2 regions of the Methylobacterium sp. Ger2507 genome follow, and region 1 is predicted to be linked to the other one. Evidence: riboswitches for the same ligand, from Rfam matches in the RefSeq annotation. Region 1 holds a riboswitch; the other holds the start of a gene.

Region 1 (7,379 bases):
TCACCCACCTGTTCATCGCGGCGGCGCGGCACCTCGAAATTCCGACGCGCTACGTGTCGGGCTACTTCCACCACGCCGACGACGACGCGGATCAGGGCTCCGGCCATGCCTGGGCCGAATCCCTGGTGCCGGGCCTGGGCTGGATCGGCTTCGACGCGGCCCACGGTATCGCCACCACGGAGGCCCATATCCGCGTGGCGGTCGCCCTCGACTATCTCGGCGCGGCCCCGATCCGCGGCAGCCGCCTCGGTGGTGGGACAGAGACCCTCGACGTGACGCTCCGCGTCGAGCAAGCACAGGCCAGCGTCCAGTCCTGATTCCAGGCGGCCGCGCGGGAAAGATCGCATCATGACCTATTGTGTCGGCGTCCTCGTGGAAGAGGGCCTTGTGATGATCGCCGACACCCGGACCAATGCCGGGCTCGACGACATCTCGACCTATCGCAAGCTCCACCACTTCAACGTGCCGGGCGAGCGCGTGATGATGCTGGCCTCCGCCGGCAATCTCTCGATTACCCAATCGGTTCTCAGCCTCCTGTCCGAGGGCGTCGAGGGCGATGCCGGCGAGCCGACGATGAAGCTCGTCGAGGCGCCGACCATGTTCCAGGCGGCCCAGCTCGTCGGCCGCGCCATCCGCCGGGTGCGGGAGATCGAGAAAGCCGGCTTCGAGGCGGCGAACCTGCGTTTCTCGGTCTCGCTGCTGTTCGGCGGCCAGATCGGCACCGATCCGATGAAGCTCTACCTGATCTATTCGGCCGGCAACTTCATCGAATGCAGCGGCGATGCGCCCTTCCTGCAGATCGGCGAGCACAAATACGGCAAGCCCATCCTCGACCGCGCGGTGAAATACGAGACCGATCTCTACGACGCTCTCAAGGTCGGGCTGGTCTCGATGGACTCGACCATGCGCTCGAATCTCGGCGTCGGTCTGCCCATCGACATCGCGCTCGCCCGCCGCAACGCCCTCGACCTCGAGGTGAACCACCGGATCGAGGCCGGCGAAAGCTACTTCCACGACCTGCGCGAGCGTTGGTCCGCGGCCCTGCGCGCGGCCCACCGAGCGATCCCGCGGCCGCCCTACGGGCCGTCCACGGCGAAATGATCGGACGTCAGGCCCGTCGGAGAAGCGCCAGGGCCTGCTCTGCCAGCTCGACAGTCAGGCGTCCGGCGTCGATGTCGCGGGCGAGCGGCCCGGCCTGACCGGCCCAGAGCGGCGAGAAGTCGCCCGACCCGCGCCGTTCGGCCTCGATCCGCAGGGGCTGCAAACCGATGGCGGCTGCGGGGAAGACGGGAGCGTCCGCGCGAAGCGGCCCGAGTTCACGGATCGCACGGTTGATCACGCCCCGCGCCGGCTTGCCTGTCAGCACGTTGGTGATCGTGGTGTCCTCGTCCCGCGCCCGGCGCAATGCGTCGCGATGGGGAGCGGATAATCCCGCCTCCGGGGTGAGGAGATAGGCGGTCCCCAATTGGACGGCCGAGGCGCCGAGCATGAAGGCCGCCGCGATCCCGCGCGCATCGGCGATCCCGCCGGCGGCGATGACCGGGACCGCGACCGCATCGACCACCTGGGGCACCAGCGCCATCGTGCCGACCTGCGTCGCGGGATCACCGCCGAGGAACGTGCCGCGATGGCCGCCCGCCTCGGCTCCCTGGGCGATGATGGCGTCGACTCCACGCTCGGCGAGCCAGCGCGCCTCGCGCACGGTCGTCGCCGACGCGAGGATGCGGCAGCCGAGCGCCCGCAGGGGTGACAGGAGGCTCGGCTCCGGCAAGCCGAAATGGAAGCTGACGACCGGCGGCCTGAGATCCGCCACGACGGCCAGCATGGCCGCATCGAAGGGCGCGCGTTGCGCCATGGCGATGGGTGCGGCCGGGTCGAGCCCGAACTCCGCGTAGTAGGGTTCGAGCCGGCTGCGCCAGGCCGCCTCGCGCGCGGCGTCCGGCGCCTCCGGCACGTAGCAGAAGAAGTTGAGATTGAACGGCCGCTCGGAGCGCGCGCGCAGCGCCGCGACTTCGGTCCGCACGAGGTCAGGCGTCATCGCCGCGCAGGCGAGGGAGCCCAGGCCGCCCGCCGCGCTGACGCTGGCTGCGAGCGCCGGCTTCGGCCCGATCATCGGCGCCTGGATGATCGGATGCTGCACCGGCACCAGGTCGAGGAAACGGTTCGGACCCCACATCGCTCAACCTCTCCCCGATCGGCTGCGGCCGGATCGCACATCGAGCGACGCGCCGTAGGCCCGCGCCTCCGCCTCGGGATCGGGGCTGCGCATCAGCCCGCCCATCACCGCGATGCCGGCGGCCCCGGCCTCGCGGCAGAGTCCGACGCGGTCGGGGGCGATGCCTCCGAGCGCGATCACCGGGATGCCGAACGGCGCCGCCGCCGCCAGCGCCTGCGGCCCGAGGGCCGGACCGTAGCCCGGTTTGCTCGCGGTCGCGAAGATTGGGCTCAGGGTGACATAATCGGCGCCTGCCCGCGCCGCAGCCTCGACCTCGGCGAGGCTGTGGGCCGACACTCCGAGGCAGCCGTGCGGAAGACGCTCGCGTGCCGACGCCACATCGACCGGAGTTGCCCCGCCGGGCAGGTGAACGCCCTCGGCTCCGAGATCCAGCGCCAGGGCGGGATCACCCCCGATCGAAACGAACCCGCCTCGGGCTCCGACGAGGTCGACGACGTCGCGGGCCAGTGCGCGACGCTCGTCCGGGGCCAAGTCCCGCTCCCGGAACCAGACCCAGCGCACACCACCCCGCATCAGGCCTTCGAGCGTGTCCAGGAGTTGGCGGGCGGCGAGGTCCGGTGGCGCCACGGAGGAGCGCTCCGTTACCGCCAGCAGCGATGCCGGCAGCGATCTCATGCTGGCCCACGCGCGCAACGGGTGGACGGCTCGCCCAAACCGAACCGGCTCACGAGCCGACGAGGCCGAGCTGCGGGCTGGACGGTTCGGCGCGGCCGCGCCTCGGAATGCGGCCGGCCAGATGCGCGTCGCGGCCGGCCTGGACGGCGCTGCGCATGGCGCGGGCCATGCGGACGGGATCGTCCGCCTTGGCCACGGCGGTGTTGAGGAGGCAACCCGCAGCCCCGAGTTCCATGGCGATCACGGCGTCGGAGGCCGTGCCGATGCCCGCATCGACGATCACCGGCACGGGGGAGCGGCGGCAGATGAGTTCCAGGTTGGCGGGATTGGCCACGCCCATGCCCGAACCGATCAGCGAGCCCATCGGCATCACGGCAGCGCAGCCGAGATCGGCGAGACGCTGGCACACCACCGGATCGTCGTTGCAATAGGGCAGCACCGTGAACCCGTCATCGACCAGGTGGCGGCAGGCCTCCAACAATTCGGCGACGTCGGGATACAGCGTTTCGCGGTCACCGATGACCTCGACCTTGATCCAGGTGGTGTCGAGCGCCTCGCGGGCGAGTTCGGCGGTCATGATCGCGTCTCGCGCCGTCTCGCAGCCGGCCGTATTGGGTAGGAACCGGTGCCCCTTCAGCCGGCGCAGGGTGTCCGATCCGTGTCCCTGCAGCGAGACGCGGCGAATCGAGGCCGTGACCACTTCGGCGCCGGAGGCCGCCACCGCCTCGAAGAGGATGCTCTGGGTCGGGTAGCCGGCCGTGCCGATAAACAGGCGCGAGCCCAGGCTCACGCCGCCGATCACCAGCGCATCGGTGTCGTTCGCGGGTTCAGTCATTCCTCAGCCTCCCTGCATGGCACGGACGATCTCGACGCGGTCGCCCTCGGCGAGCCGGGTCGCGGCCCAATCGCGCCGCCGGACCACCGCGCCGTTGAGCGCGATGGCGATGCCCTGCGGGCTGTCGAGGCCGGTTTCCTCGGCCTCCTCCCGGAACAGGGCGTCGAGATCGGCGGCGGCGCTGTCGCGGGCCTGTCCGTTGACGGTGAGCCTCACGCGAAGGCCCTCGCGGGTTCAGGAATCGCGAAGCGGGCGAGCCCGAAGTCGCGCGCGTAAGCCGGAAGCGTCCCGTCGGCGACCAGGGCCGCCACCGCGTCGGCGGTGGCCGGAGCCAACAGGTAGCCGTTGCGATGATGGCCGGTGGCGACGACGAGCCCGGGCGCCAGCGCGTCGATGATCGGGGCGTCGTCGTCGGAAGTCGGGCGGAATCCGCTCCACACCGCCTCGACCGCCATCTCCTCGATACCCGGCAGCACGCGGCGGGCGCCCTCCAACAGGGCAAAGAGGCCACCGGCGGTGACACCGGCGACAAAGCCGCAATCCTCCACCGTCGCTCCGACGATGAGGTGACCGTCGCTCTTCGGCGCCATGTGGACCTGCTCGGTCCAGACCATATGGGCGAGGGTTCCGGTGCGGGCCGTGGTCCGCAGGGCCAGGGATTGGCCGCGCAGGGGTCGGACCGGCAGGGCGAGCGAATCAGGCAGCAGACCGGTCTCGCCGCTCCAGGCGCCGGTCGCGAGCACGATGGTGTCCGCGAGGGTGAGTCCGTGCGCATGGCGCACGCCCGTGACCCGGCCGGCGCTCCAGTCGAGCGCCGCGACCGGGCAGCCCTCCACGAGGGTGACGCCTGCCCCGAGACAGGCCTGCACCAGGGCCGCCATCACCCGACTCGGATCGACCTGATGATCGTGCGGACAGAACAGACCGGCGGTGACGGCCGGCCGCAAGCGCGGCTCGCGGGCGCGGACCTCCGGGCCGGTGAGCCAGCGCGCATCGAGGCCCGAGCGTTTCTGGAGATCGTGGCGGAAGCGCAGGCGCTCGACCTCGTCGCGGCCGAGGGCGAGCACCAGGGTGCCCTCCTGCCGGTAATCGATGTCGAGACCGGACGCGGCCTGAAGGTCGTCGCGAAATCCCGGCCAGCGCGACAGGCTTTCGAGGGCGAGCGGCAGCAGCGGATCGGAGCCGGGCTCGTGCTCCGCGGCAGGGGCGAGCATGCCGGTGGCGGCCAGGCTCGCTCCGGCGCCGACGGTGTCACGCTCCAGGACGGTGACGGACCGACCGCCCTGCGCCAGGCGCCAGGCGGCCGAGAGGCCGATCAGGCCCCCGCCGACCACGACGACGTCGCTGCGCGCCGGAGGGACGGCGACGGGCGGCGCAGCGCCATGTGTCCGTCGCAAGTTGAGGCAAGCCTTCGGGGTCACGTCCAACGCAATCTCCGCAACGGGCGTCGAGATTGGTGGGGCTGCAGCTTCAGGCGGTGAAGCGTGCCGGGCTTGATGAGAAACCCGCGGTCCAATCCCTACGCCGGTATGAACCGGGTCAGGTTCGAAGGATTTCCGCGCTGCCATCCGCGAACGGACGGCCATCGGTTTCTCAGCCCCTTGCCGGGGATCTCCCTGGAACGCTCCTGATGTGGGCCGTCCGCCCGCCGGGGTCAATCCCCGTCATGGCCGATGCCAACACTCGGGCAGCGCCACGACTGGCGACAGCCACGACTCGGCCAACAGCAGGGCTTGGCCAACAGCAGGGCTTGGCCAACAGCAGGGCTTGGCAGAGAGGACGGATCGCGGGGTGGCCTCAGGTCGCCGGCGGGCGCGTCGGACGATAGACGCCCATCGGCTCGGCGAACCCGTCGAGGGCATGTTCGCCGAGAGGTTCCGGCATGTCCCAGAGGAAATCGACGAACGGCTTCGTCATCAGGATCGGCTCGCCGAGCGTCCGATTCAGGCGGGCGACACGGCTCGCAAGGTTCACGTCGCGGCCGATGACGGTGAAGTCGAGGCGGGCGCCCGAGCCGACATTGCCGTAGGCGGCCTCGCCGTGGTGCAGGGCGATGCCGGCCGCGACCGGGTTGGCGAAGTGACCGAGCGAATTGGCCTCGGCGAGCGCCGCCATGGCGCTCTGCGAGGCGGTGAGTGCGCCCTTGGCCGCGCCCCCAAGATCGTCCCCCGGCTCGCGAAAAATCGCCAGCAGGCCGTCGCCGAGATATTTCAGGACCTCTCCGCCCTCGCGCTCGATGGCGGGCACAAGACAGTCGAAGAAGATGTTCAGCAGGTCGACCGCCTCCTCCGGCGTCATGTCGGCCGAGATCCGGGTGTAGTCCCGCATATCGGCGAACAGGATCGCCGAGCGGATGCGCTGGACATGGCCGCGACGGATCGAGCCGCCAAGGATGGCCTTGTGCGGCTCGTCGCCGACATAGATCCGCAGGACGTGGTCGAGCTGCTTGTTGACGCTGCGCATCTCCATCACGGCGGCGAGCGTCGGCATGACGAAGCGCATGATCGCCACGTCCTCGTCGCGGAACCCGTCCGGGGACCGGGTGGCGAAGGAGATGCCGTTGCGGGTGCCGTTGGTGAAGAACAGCGGCGCCACGATGTAGTGCCGGTAGCCCTCGGCCTTCAGGTCCGGGATCACCGCGTAGGCGTCGTCCGGCGTCTCGGCGAGGTCGAGGATCAGCCATTCGCCGGTCTCGTGCACCCGGTGGAACGGGCTCTCGCGATAGGCCTTGTCGGACGCTTCCCCGTGCGGGAACAGCCGGACGGTGGAACCGGTCTCGCGGGTCCAGAAGCGGCCGACGCCGGAATATTCGGAATGCAGCGCGTCGATGGCGGTGGTGGCGCGGTCGACCGGCACGTCGAGGCGGATCAGGCGCTCGGCGAGACCCGAGAGCAGGTCCTCCGCCTTCGGCATCCGAGCCCCCTCGCTCAGCAGCCAGTCGCGCAGGGCCACGCATTGCTGGAGGGCGCCGAAGGGAACGTCGGCCGCCTCCGAGCCGTCGGCTTCGGCGGTGGGAGAAGGCTGGGGCGGGCCTCGATCGAGCATATGGCCAAGGTGGGTTGAGAGGCGGCATCCGGCAACGGCCGCCGACGCCTTTTGTGAGTATCGCGCGGACCCGGCACCTTCAACCGTACAGCTGACGGGCGGGACCAGCGCAGATGTGATGGGCAAGGCCAAAGGTCCGCCAATGAAAAAGGCCGGCGCCCCGAAGCGCCGGCCCTCCCAAGATTGATCGTCAGCACACGGTCTTGCGGGTGGTTTGAGGCGCTAGTTGTCGAGAAAGCTGCGGAGCTTGCGCGAGCGGCTCGGGTGCTTGAGCTTGCGCAGAGCCTTCGCCTCGATCTGACGAATGCGCTCGCGGGTCACCGAGAACTGCTGGCCGACCTCTTCGAGGGTGTGATCGGTGTTCATGCCGATGCCGAAGCGCATGCGCAGCACGCGTTCTTCGCGCGGGGTCAGCGAGGCGAGGACACGTGTCGTCGTCTCACGAAGATTGCTCTGAATCGCCGCGTCGATGGGCAGGACGACGTTCTTGTCCTCGATGAAGTCGCCGAGGTGGCTGTCCTCCTCGTCGCCGATGGGCGTTTCGAGGGAGATCGGCTCCTTGGCGATCTTGAGGACCTTGCGGACCTTTTCCAACGGCATGGCCAGCTTCTCGGCCAGTTCCTCCGGCGTCGGCTCGCGGCCGATCTC
Region 2 (7,379 bases), 1.8 Mb from region 1:
CGGATTCGTGGCTCCGGGCTGCAACGCGGAGGCCCTGCACGCCCTGCCCGTCTCGGCCCTGCGCCTCGATGCGGCCATGGCGCAGGCGTTGGCCCGCCTCGGCCTGCGCCGAATCGGCGACCTCGCCACGGCGCCCCGGGCACCGCTGGCCCGACGCTTCGGCGAAACCCTGCTGCTGCGCCTCGATCAGGCCCTCGGACACCGGCCCGACCCCCTGGTCACCGCCGAGGACCCCCGGGAATTCCAGGCGGTGCGCGGCTTCCTCGAACCGATCGGGCAGCCGGAGACCATCGTGGCCACCGCCATGGGTCTGATGGAGCGCATTGGGCCCCGGCTGGAGGCGGCCGGCCTCGGTGCCCGGGCCGTGCGCCTGACCCTGACCCGCGTCGATGGAATCCTGCGCACCCTCGATCTCGGCTTGAGCCTGCCGACCCGCTGCCCGAGCCAGATCGGACGCCTGCTCGCCCTGCGCCTCGACCGCCTCGGCCCGGCCCTCGATGCCGGGTTCGGCTTCGAGACCGTCAGTCTCGACGTCACCGCCACGGGCACGATCACGGCACGCCAGGCGACGCTGATGGAGGCCTCCGGCGGGTGTGAAGGCGCCGAGCATCTGGGCGATGCCCTGCGCCAGCGCCTCGGCCGGCGGATGATGCGGCTCGGGTTTCGCCAGACCCATCTGCCCGAGCAGGCCGAGGCCGCGGAGCCGTGGCGCGCCAGCCTCCCCGCGCAGGCGGACCGGCCCGATCCGGGAGCCCGCGCGCGCCTGCCGCCGCGCCCGCTGGTGCTGCTCAGCCGGGGCGAGGCGGCCGAGGACGTCATCGCGCTGGCTCCCGACGGGCCGCCGCACCGCTTCCGCTGGCGCCGCCGGGTCCATCGCATCGCCCATGCGGACGGCCCGGAGCGCATCGCCGACGAGTGGTGGCATGCCCCCGGCCCGACGCGCGATTACTACGTGGTGGAGGACGAGGCCGGCCGCCGCCTCTGGGTCTATCGCGAAGAAGTTCCGGCGATACCGGCGCCGGCGCGCTGGTTCGTGCACGGGCTGTTCGCCTGAGATGACAGATGGCGGAGAAGCCCCGTGATGCAATTACAGACTGCATGACGGGCGCGGGCGATGATTCTCCCGACGATCGGAATCGGGAGCCGCTGGAATGACCCTCACCACCTTGGGGCGAATCGGAACCCGCTGCATCGCTTACGCGATGCTGATGGCCGCCTCCGGTCCGCCCTCCGACGCGGCTCCAGCCGATCGCGACCGGGCAGCCTTCATCAAAGCCCGTCGCTGCGCCGTCATCGAGCGGGTGCGCAGTATCCACCGGCTTGGCCCGCGCTCAACCTCTCGGGATCGGTTCCTCGTCGTCAGCGATGCCCGACTGGACCAGAGCTACGTGCAATGCATGTTCTTCAATGCATGTTCTTCGATGAGGACACGAAGATGTTCTGCGAAGCTTCGTCCGGTGCTTATGGCCCTCAATCAGCGACACTGCGCTTCGAGCTCTCGCACGCTTCGGACGCGGCTCTGCGGCAGTTGGGATTTACCCAAACCGATCAGACGAAAAACCACACCCGGGAGATCACGCTCGGGACACCACCGGACTATGACATCGCAGCCAAGCTCATGCTCGGTGCGCTTTACGATGCCTACGGCGTAGGGATGGAGACCCAGCTCGCGTTCAAGGCACCGATGGCGATCCTTCCTTTTCGTGCCTGCCCCGGACCCGTCAGACGCCCCTGACCGATCCGGGGAGGAAGGGACTACTCCGCCGCGTCGACGTAGAGCTTGCCGCCCTCGGCCTGGAACTCGGCCGACTTCGCCGCCATGCCGGCCTCGCGCTCGGCCTGGCTCATGGCCGTCGCCTCGCCCAGAACCTGGCCGGCCGCCTCCATCGCCAGCACCTCGGCGCGCAGGTCCTGCGTGATCTTCATCGAGCAGAACTTCGGACCGCACATCGAGCAGAAATGCGCGACCTTGTGGGCGTCCTTCGGCAGGGTCTCGTCGTGATAGGCGCGGGCGGTGTCGGGATCGAGGGAGAGGTTGAACTGGTCCTCCCAGCGGAAGTCGAACCGGGCGCGCGAGAGAGCGTCGTCGCGCAGCTGCGCCGCCGGGTGGCCCTTGGCGAGGTCTGCCGCATGGGCCGCGATCTTGTAGGTGATCACGCCTTCCTTGACGTCGTCGCGGTTGGGCAGGCCGAGATGCTCCTTCGGGGTGACGTAGCAGAGCATGGCGCAGCCGAACCAGCCGATCATGGCGGCGCCGATGCCCGACGTGATGTGGTCGTAGCCGGGGGCGATGTCGGTGGTCAGCGGGCCGAGGGTGTAGAACGGCGCCTCGCCGCACTCCACCAGCTGCTTTTCCATGTTCACCTTGATCTTGTGCATCGGCACGTGGCCGGGGCCCTCGATCATGGTCTGGCAGCCCTTGTCCCAGGCGATCTTGGTGAGTTCGCCCAGAGTCTCGAGTTCGGCGAACTGCGCCGCGTCGTTGGCATCCGCGATGGAGCCGGGGCGCAGGCCGTCGCCCAGCGAGAACGAGACGTCGTAGGCCCGCATGATGTCGCAGATCTCGTCGAAGCGCTCGTAGAGGAACGATTCGCGGTGCCCGGCAAGACACCAACGCGCCATGATCGAGCCGCCGCGGCTGACGATGCCGGTGACCCGGCGCGCGGTGAGGGGCACGTGCGCGAGGCGGACGCCCGCATGGATGGTGAAGTAGTCGATGCCCTGCTCGGCCTGCTCGATGAGGGTGTCCTTGAAGACTTCCCAGTCGAGCTTCAGCGGATCGCCGCCGACCTTCTCCAGGGCCTGGTAGATCGGCACCGTGCCGATCGGAACCGGCGAGTTGCGCACGATCCACGAACGGATGTTGTGGATGTTGCGCCCGGTGGAGAGGTCCATCACCGTGTCGGCGCCCCAGCGGGTCGCCCAGACCAGCTTCTCGACCTCCTCGGCCGCAGACGAGGTCACGGCCGAATTGCCGATGTTGGCGTTGATCTTGACCAGGAAGTTGCGGCCGATCGCCATCGGCTCCACCTCGGGGTGGTTGATGTTGGCCGGGATGATGGCGCGGCCGCGAGCCACCTCGTCGCGCACGAATTCGGGCGTGATGAAGGCCGGCAGGGCGGCGCCGAAGCTGTTGCCGTCGCTGAGCGCCGCCTGGGCGCCCTCCAGCATCGTCTCGCGCGCCAGGTTCTCGCGGTGCGCGACGTAGATCATCTCCTCGGTGATGACCCCGGCGCGGGCGAACTCGTACTGCGTCACCATCTGGCCCGGTGCGGCCTTGCGGATCTCGCGGGTGGCCGGACACGGGGCCACGAGCTTGTCCTCGGGCACGAAGCCGTTGTCCTCGGGCTTGACCGCGCGCGGGGTCACGGTGGCGTAGCCACGCCGAGCGATCCAGGGCTCGCGCACCAGCGGCAGGCCGGCGCTGAGGTCGATCCCCGCATCGGTCTCCGTGTAGGGGCCCGACGGGTCGTAGACCCGCACCGGCGCTTCCTTCGGATCGCTCAGGGTGATCTCGCGGAACGGCACCCGGATGTCGTCATGCCCGGCCACCGCCGCATAGACCTTGCGCGAGCCCATGATCGGGCCGGTGGTCACCGCGGGCGCCTGGCCCTGCGGCAGATCTTTCGGGAGAACGGGTGCATTCATCGGGGTCGCTCCTGGCGTGGGAGACGATCCGGACTCGCGAACGGCGGTTTGGATGGGACGACGCCTGAACCCACGCGCCGCTTCTGATAATTCCCGTCCCTCCGCCGGTACGAACCGGATCAGGTTCAAGGGTCAGGGCGACGCGCCCAATCTCAGCCCCCGCACTCGGGGCCCCCCTCGGAATGGTTCCAGATTCAAGGTCGGCGTCGCGTTTGTCAATCGTTGCCCTGACAAACCGACGCGGAATGTCGTCCAAGACGAACTTCGTCGCTCAGTCCCGCGTTTACTGATCAGACGTCCGGTCTCTACGATCGGCATGCCACCATAGGATTTCTCCCATGAAGCGCATTCTTCTGGCCTCGGCCGCCCTGGTCGGTGCCCTCTCGATGATTCCCGTGACCGCCGACGCGCGTCCGGGCGGCGGCGGGTTCCGGGGTGGCGGCGGCGGCTTCCACGGCGGCGGAATCGGTGGCGGCGGATTCGGCGGTCGCGGCGGATTCGCGGGCGGCGGCTTCCGCGGTGGCAACTTCGGTGGCGGCGGCTTCCGCGGCGGCTTGGCCCAGGGTGGCCTCAACCGCGGCGGCTTCAACCGGGGTGGTGTGATCGGTGCGGGGGCTGGTCTCGGCGCCGGAGCGGGTTTCGCCGCCAATAACGGCTTCCGGGGCGGCTTCAATCGCGCGGGCTTCGCCGGACACCGGGGCGGCTTCGATCGGGGCCACTTCGCCGGCCGCGGCTACGGCCACGGGTATCGTCGCGGCTACGGCGGAATCGGCCTCGGGCTCGGCCTGGGTCTTGCCGGCGCAGGCATCGGCTACGGCCTCGGCAGCGCCTATGGCGGCTATTACGGCGACGACTACTACGCGGGCGGCTACGCGCCGGCCTATTACGGCGGTGGCTATGCGCCCTACGGCGGCGCCTACGCCCCGGCCGGCTACGCGGAAACCACGGAAGTCGCGCCTGCCGGCAACGATGTCGCCTACTGCGTCCAGCGCTTCCGCTCCTACGATCGCCGGAGCGGGACCTATCTGGGCAATGACGGCCAGCGCCACGCCTGCCCGTAAGATCCGAGCCAAGCACGAATCCCCCGATACCCGCGAGGGCCCTGCCGAAAGGCGGGGCCTTCGTGCGTCGAGGAACCCGGGATCCGACTCTGGTCTGCCCTCAGCCGCCCTGCAGGCTCTCGGCGAAATCGTCCGGGATCTCGCCGAAGCTGCCCAGGATGGTGGCGCTTTCCAGTTCGCCCGTCTCGTCGTCGGCCACGACCTTGATCGCCGCCGTGCCGGGGAAGCGGCCGGCCATCGCCTCGGCCTTCTTCAGGGCGCCGCTCTCCGTCACGGCCACCTCCCGGTCGCCCGGCGAGAGCCGCTTGCGCTTGATCACGAAGGTCTGGACCAGGAACGTCGTCTTGAGGGCCATCTTGGGTCTCCACCGGCTCCGCGGCGGAGCGAGCCGGGTCCGGGTGCGGAGCGCACCTAGCACGAAAGCCGCGCGATCCTCACGCGCCACGGACGCACCCCCGACCGATCGCCGCCCGCGATCACCAGAGGCGTACGAGCCTGTAGCCGGTGATGACGTCGGCAAGATCGATGCCGAGGCCGGCGGTCAGCCGCAGGCTCGCGCGAAAGAGCGGGCGGGTGAAGGCGCCGGAGACCAGGAAGATGCCGAGCAGCACGAGGCTCGAATGCCGGGCCATCCGATCCGCCCAGGTCCATATGCCGGACGGGCGTGATGGGGCGGTCCCGGCCCGGGCCGTTGCAGGGCCTGAGATCCAGGGGCGGACGATATCGTAACCGTCGAGGCCCGGCACGGGCATCAGGCCGAGGATCAGGGCAGTGCCCTGGAACAGCACCGAGACGGCCAGGGCGGCCCGCAGGGTCTCCGCCGCGGGACTGGCCAGGGCATACAGGACCACGAGCGCGACCAGGAAGGCGAGGCTCATCGCCGGGCCGGCCGCGGCGATCATCGACCGGCGCGCCGGACTCGAAACGCCCTCGGGGGACGCGCCGACCCCGCCCGGAAAGCCGAGCCCGCCCAGGATCGTGAACACGGTCGGCAACAGCATCGTCGCCAGCGGATTCGGCGCGCGCAGCGGATCGAGGCTGAGGCTCCCGGCCGCGGGCAGGCCGCAGAGGCGAGCGGCCTCGGCATGGCCGAATTCGTGCAGGCAGAGCCCCAGCACCCACCCGGCCATCAGGAACACGAAGGCGGCGCCCGAGCCTTCCATCAGGTCGGCTCCGATCCCGAAGCCCAACCCGCTGAAGATCAGTCCGACCAGCAGCACGTTCGTGCTCAGGCCGATCCGCCCCTTTCCCCGCACGCACCCTGCCATGCCCATCAATCCGCGCGGCACTCGACCCTGACCGCCGATGCGGATCGCGGGCGGGCCGCACCGCGATGAGCGCGCAAGACCATGCGGGAGGTGGTGGACGGATCGGGGGCTTTCACGCGACGCAACATCGCTGGTGACACGCCAAAGTCCAGTCCCTACCTGCCTGGAAGCTTCGGATTTTCCCGGCCCCGCCGCCGGAACACTGCCGATCATCGGCACCAGGACCTTGTCCGCACCAGGACCTTGTTCGCACCAACACCTCGTCGGCACCAACACCTCGTCGAGCCCAATCCCCCGGCGGGTCTGATCAGGAGAACACCGTGGGACGACGCGCCCGGCTCTGGCGAGAGGACGACCCGACCACGCACGGCTCCCAGGCGAAGCCGGCGGTCATCTGCCCGCTTTGCGAGCGCGCGATCCCGCCGCACGCCAAGTCGAGCCTGCACCATCTCACCCCGAAGCTGAAGGGCGGCGCGCGAGCCGGCACGGTGCGGCTGCACCAGATCTGCCACTCGGCGATCCATGCCCGCTTCAGCGAGGCCGAGATCGCCCGCCGCCTCGCCGACGTCGACGCCTTGCGGGCCGCCCCCGAGATGGCGGAGTTCCTGGCCTGGGTCCGCACCAAGCCCGACGATTTCCACGCCGCGACGCGGATGACCCGCGGGCGCCGGAGCGCCAAGCGCGACCCGCACTGACCGGGACAATCGCCACCGGCTCCTTAACCCCACATTCGGCATGATCCCGGCGCGTTCGGCCGCGTATCCGCCTCCTTAAGGGTCTGCGCCGAAACTGCCCCCCCGGTGGGCAGGGGCGGGATCATGACGGTGGTCGGAGCGGAGCGGCATGCGGGGGTGTCCGCGAAGGAGAGCCACCGGCTCGCCTGGGTGGATGTCGCCAAGGGCCTCTGCATCATCCTCGTGGTGATGATGCATTCGACCCTCGGCACCGGCATCGCGATGGAGGGCGAGGGTTTCCTCCACATTGTGGTGGCCTTCGCGCGCCCGTTCCGAATCCCGGATTTCTTCCTGCTGTCGGGCCTGTTTCTCGGTCGGGTCATCGACCGTGACTGGCGCCTCTTCCTCGACCGGCGCCTCGTGCACTTCGTCTATTTCTACCTCCTCTGGGTGCTGATCCAGTCGGCGGTGAAGTACGGCCAGATCGTCGACGGGGCCGGCCCGGGCGCCTTCGTCGCCCATCTCGCCCAGGCCCTGATCGAGCCCTATTCCACCCTGTGGTTCATCTACCTGCTGGCAGTGTTCTCGGTGCTGACCAAGGCTCTTCGGCGGGTGCCCCTGCCGTGGCTCCTCGGCGGCGCGGCCCTGCTGCAGGTGCTGCCGATCCACACCGGGGCGGAGCTCGTCGATGAATTCTGCGACCGCTACGTCTGGTTCCTGGTGGGCTA

Evidence for each region. A riboswitch is a leader RNA that binds a small molecule or an ion and turns the genes downstream of it on or off. The one in region 1 is predicted to bind thiamine pyrophosphate.
Region 2: it holds a riboswitch for thiamine pyrophosphate, as region 1 does, so the genes downstream of both, thiC (phosphomethylpyrimidine synthase ThiC) here and thiO (glycine oxidase ThiO) in region 1, are expected to answer to the same signal.

Annotation. Positions count from the first base shown of each region.
Region 1 is NZ_JBUYVC010000001.1:2,043,873-2,051,251, reverse strand. It holds gene ACV7NL_RS09530 (transglutaminase family protein) at 1-317, shown strand, start outside; gene ACV7NL_RS09525 (proteasome-type protease) at 349-1,101, shown strand; gene ACV7NL_RS09520 (NAD(P)H-dependent flavin oxidoreductase) at 1,109-2,176, opposite strand; gene ACV7NL_RS09515 (thiamine phosphate synthase) at 2,180-2,851, opposite strand; gene thiG (thiazole synthase) at 2,901-3,686, opposite strand; gene thiS (sulfur carrier protein ThiS) at 3,690-3,902, opposite strand; gene thiO (glycine oxidase ThiO) at 3,899-5,083, opposite strand; TPP riboswitch at 5,185-5,313, opposite strand; gene ACV7NL_RS09495 (adenylate/guanylate cyclase domain-containing protein) at 5,484-6,731, opposite strand; gene rpoD (RNA polymerase sigma factor RpoD) at 6,954-7,379, opposite strand, start outside.
Region 2 is NZ_JBUYVC010000001.1:199,283-206,661, forward strand. It holds gene ACV7NL_RS01000 (Y-family DNA polymerase) at 1-1,054, shown strand, start outside; gene ACV7NL_RS01005 (TY-Chap domain-containing protein) at 1,412-1,735, shown strand; gene thiC (phosphomethylpyrimidine synthase ThiC) at 1,756-3,648, opposite strand; TPP riboswitch at 3,728-3,836, opposite strand; gene ACV7NL_RS01015 (BA14K family protein) at 3,987-4,709, shown strand; gene ACV7NL_RS01020 (hypothetical protein) at 4,810-5,064, opposite strand; gene ACV7NL_RS01025 (zinc metalloprotease) at 5,186-5,977, opposite strand; gene ACV7NL_RS01030 (hypothetical protein) at 6,298-6,672, shown strand; gene ACV7NL_RS01035 (acyltransferase family protein) at 6,796-7,379, shown strand, end outside.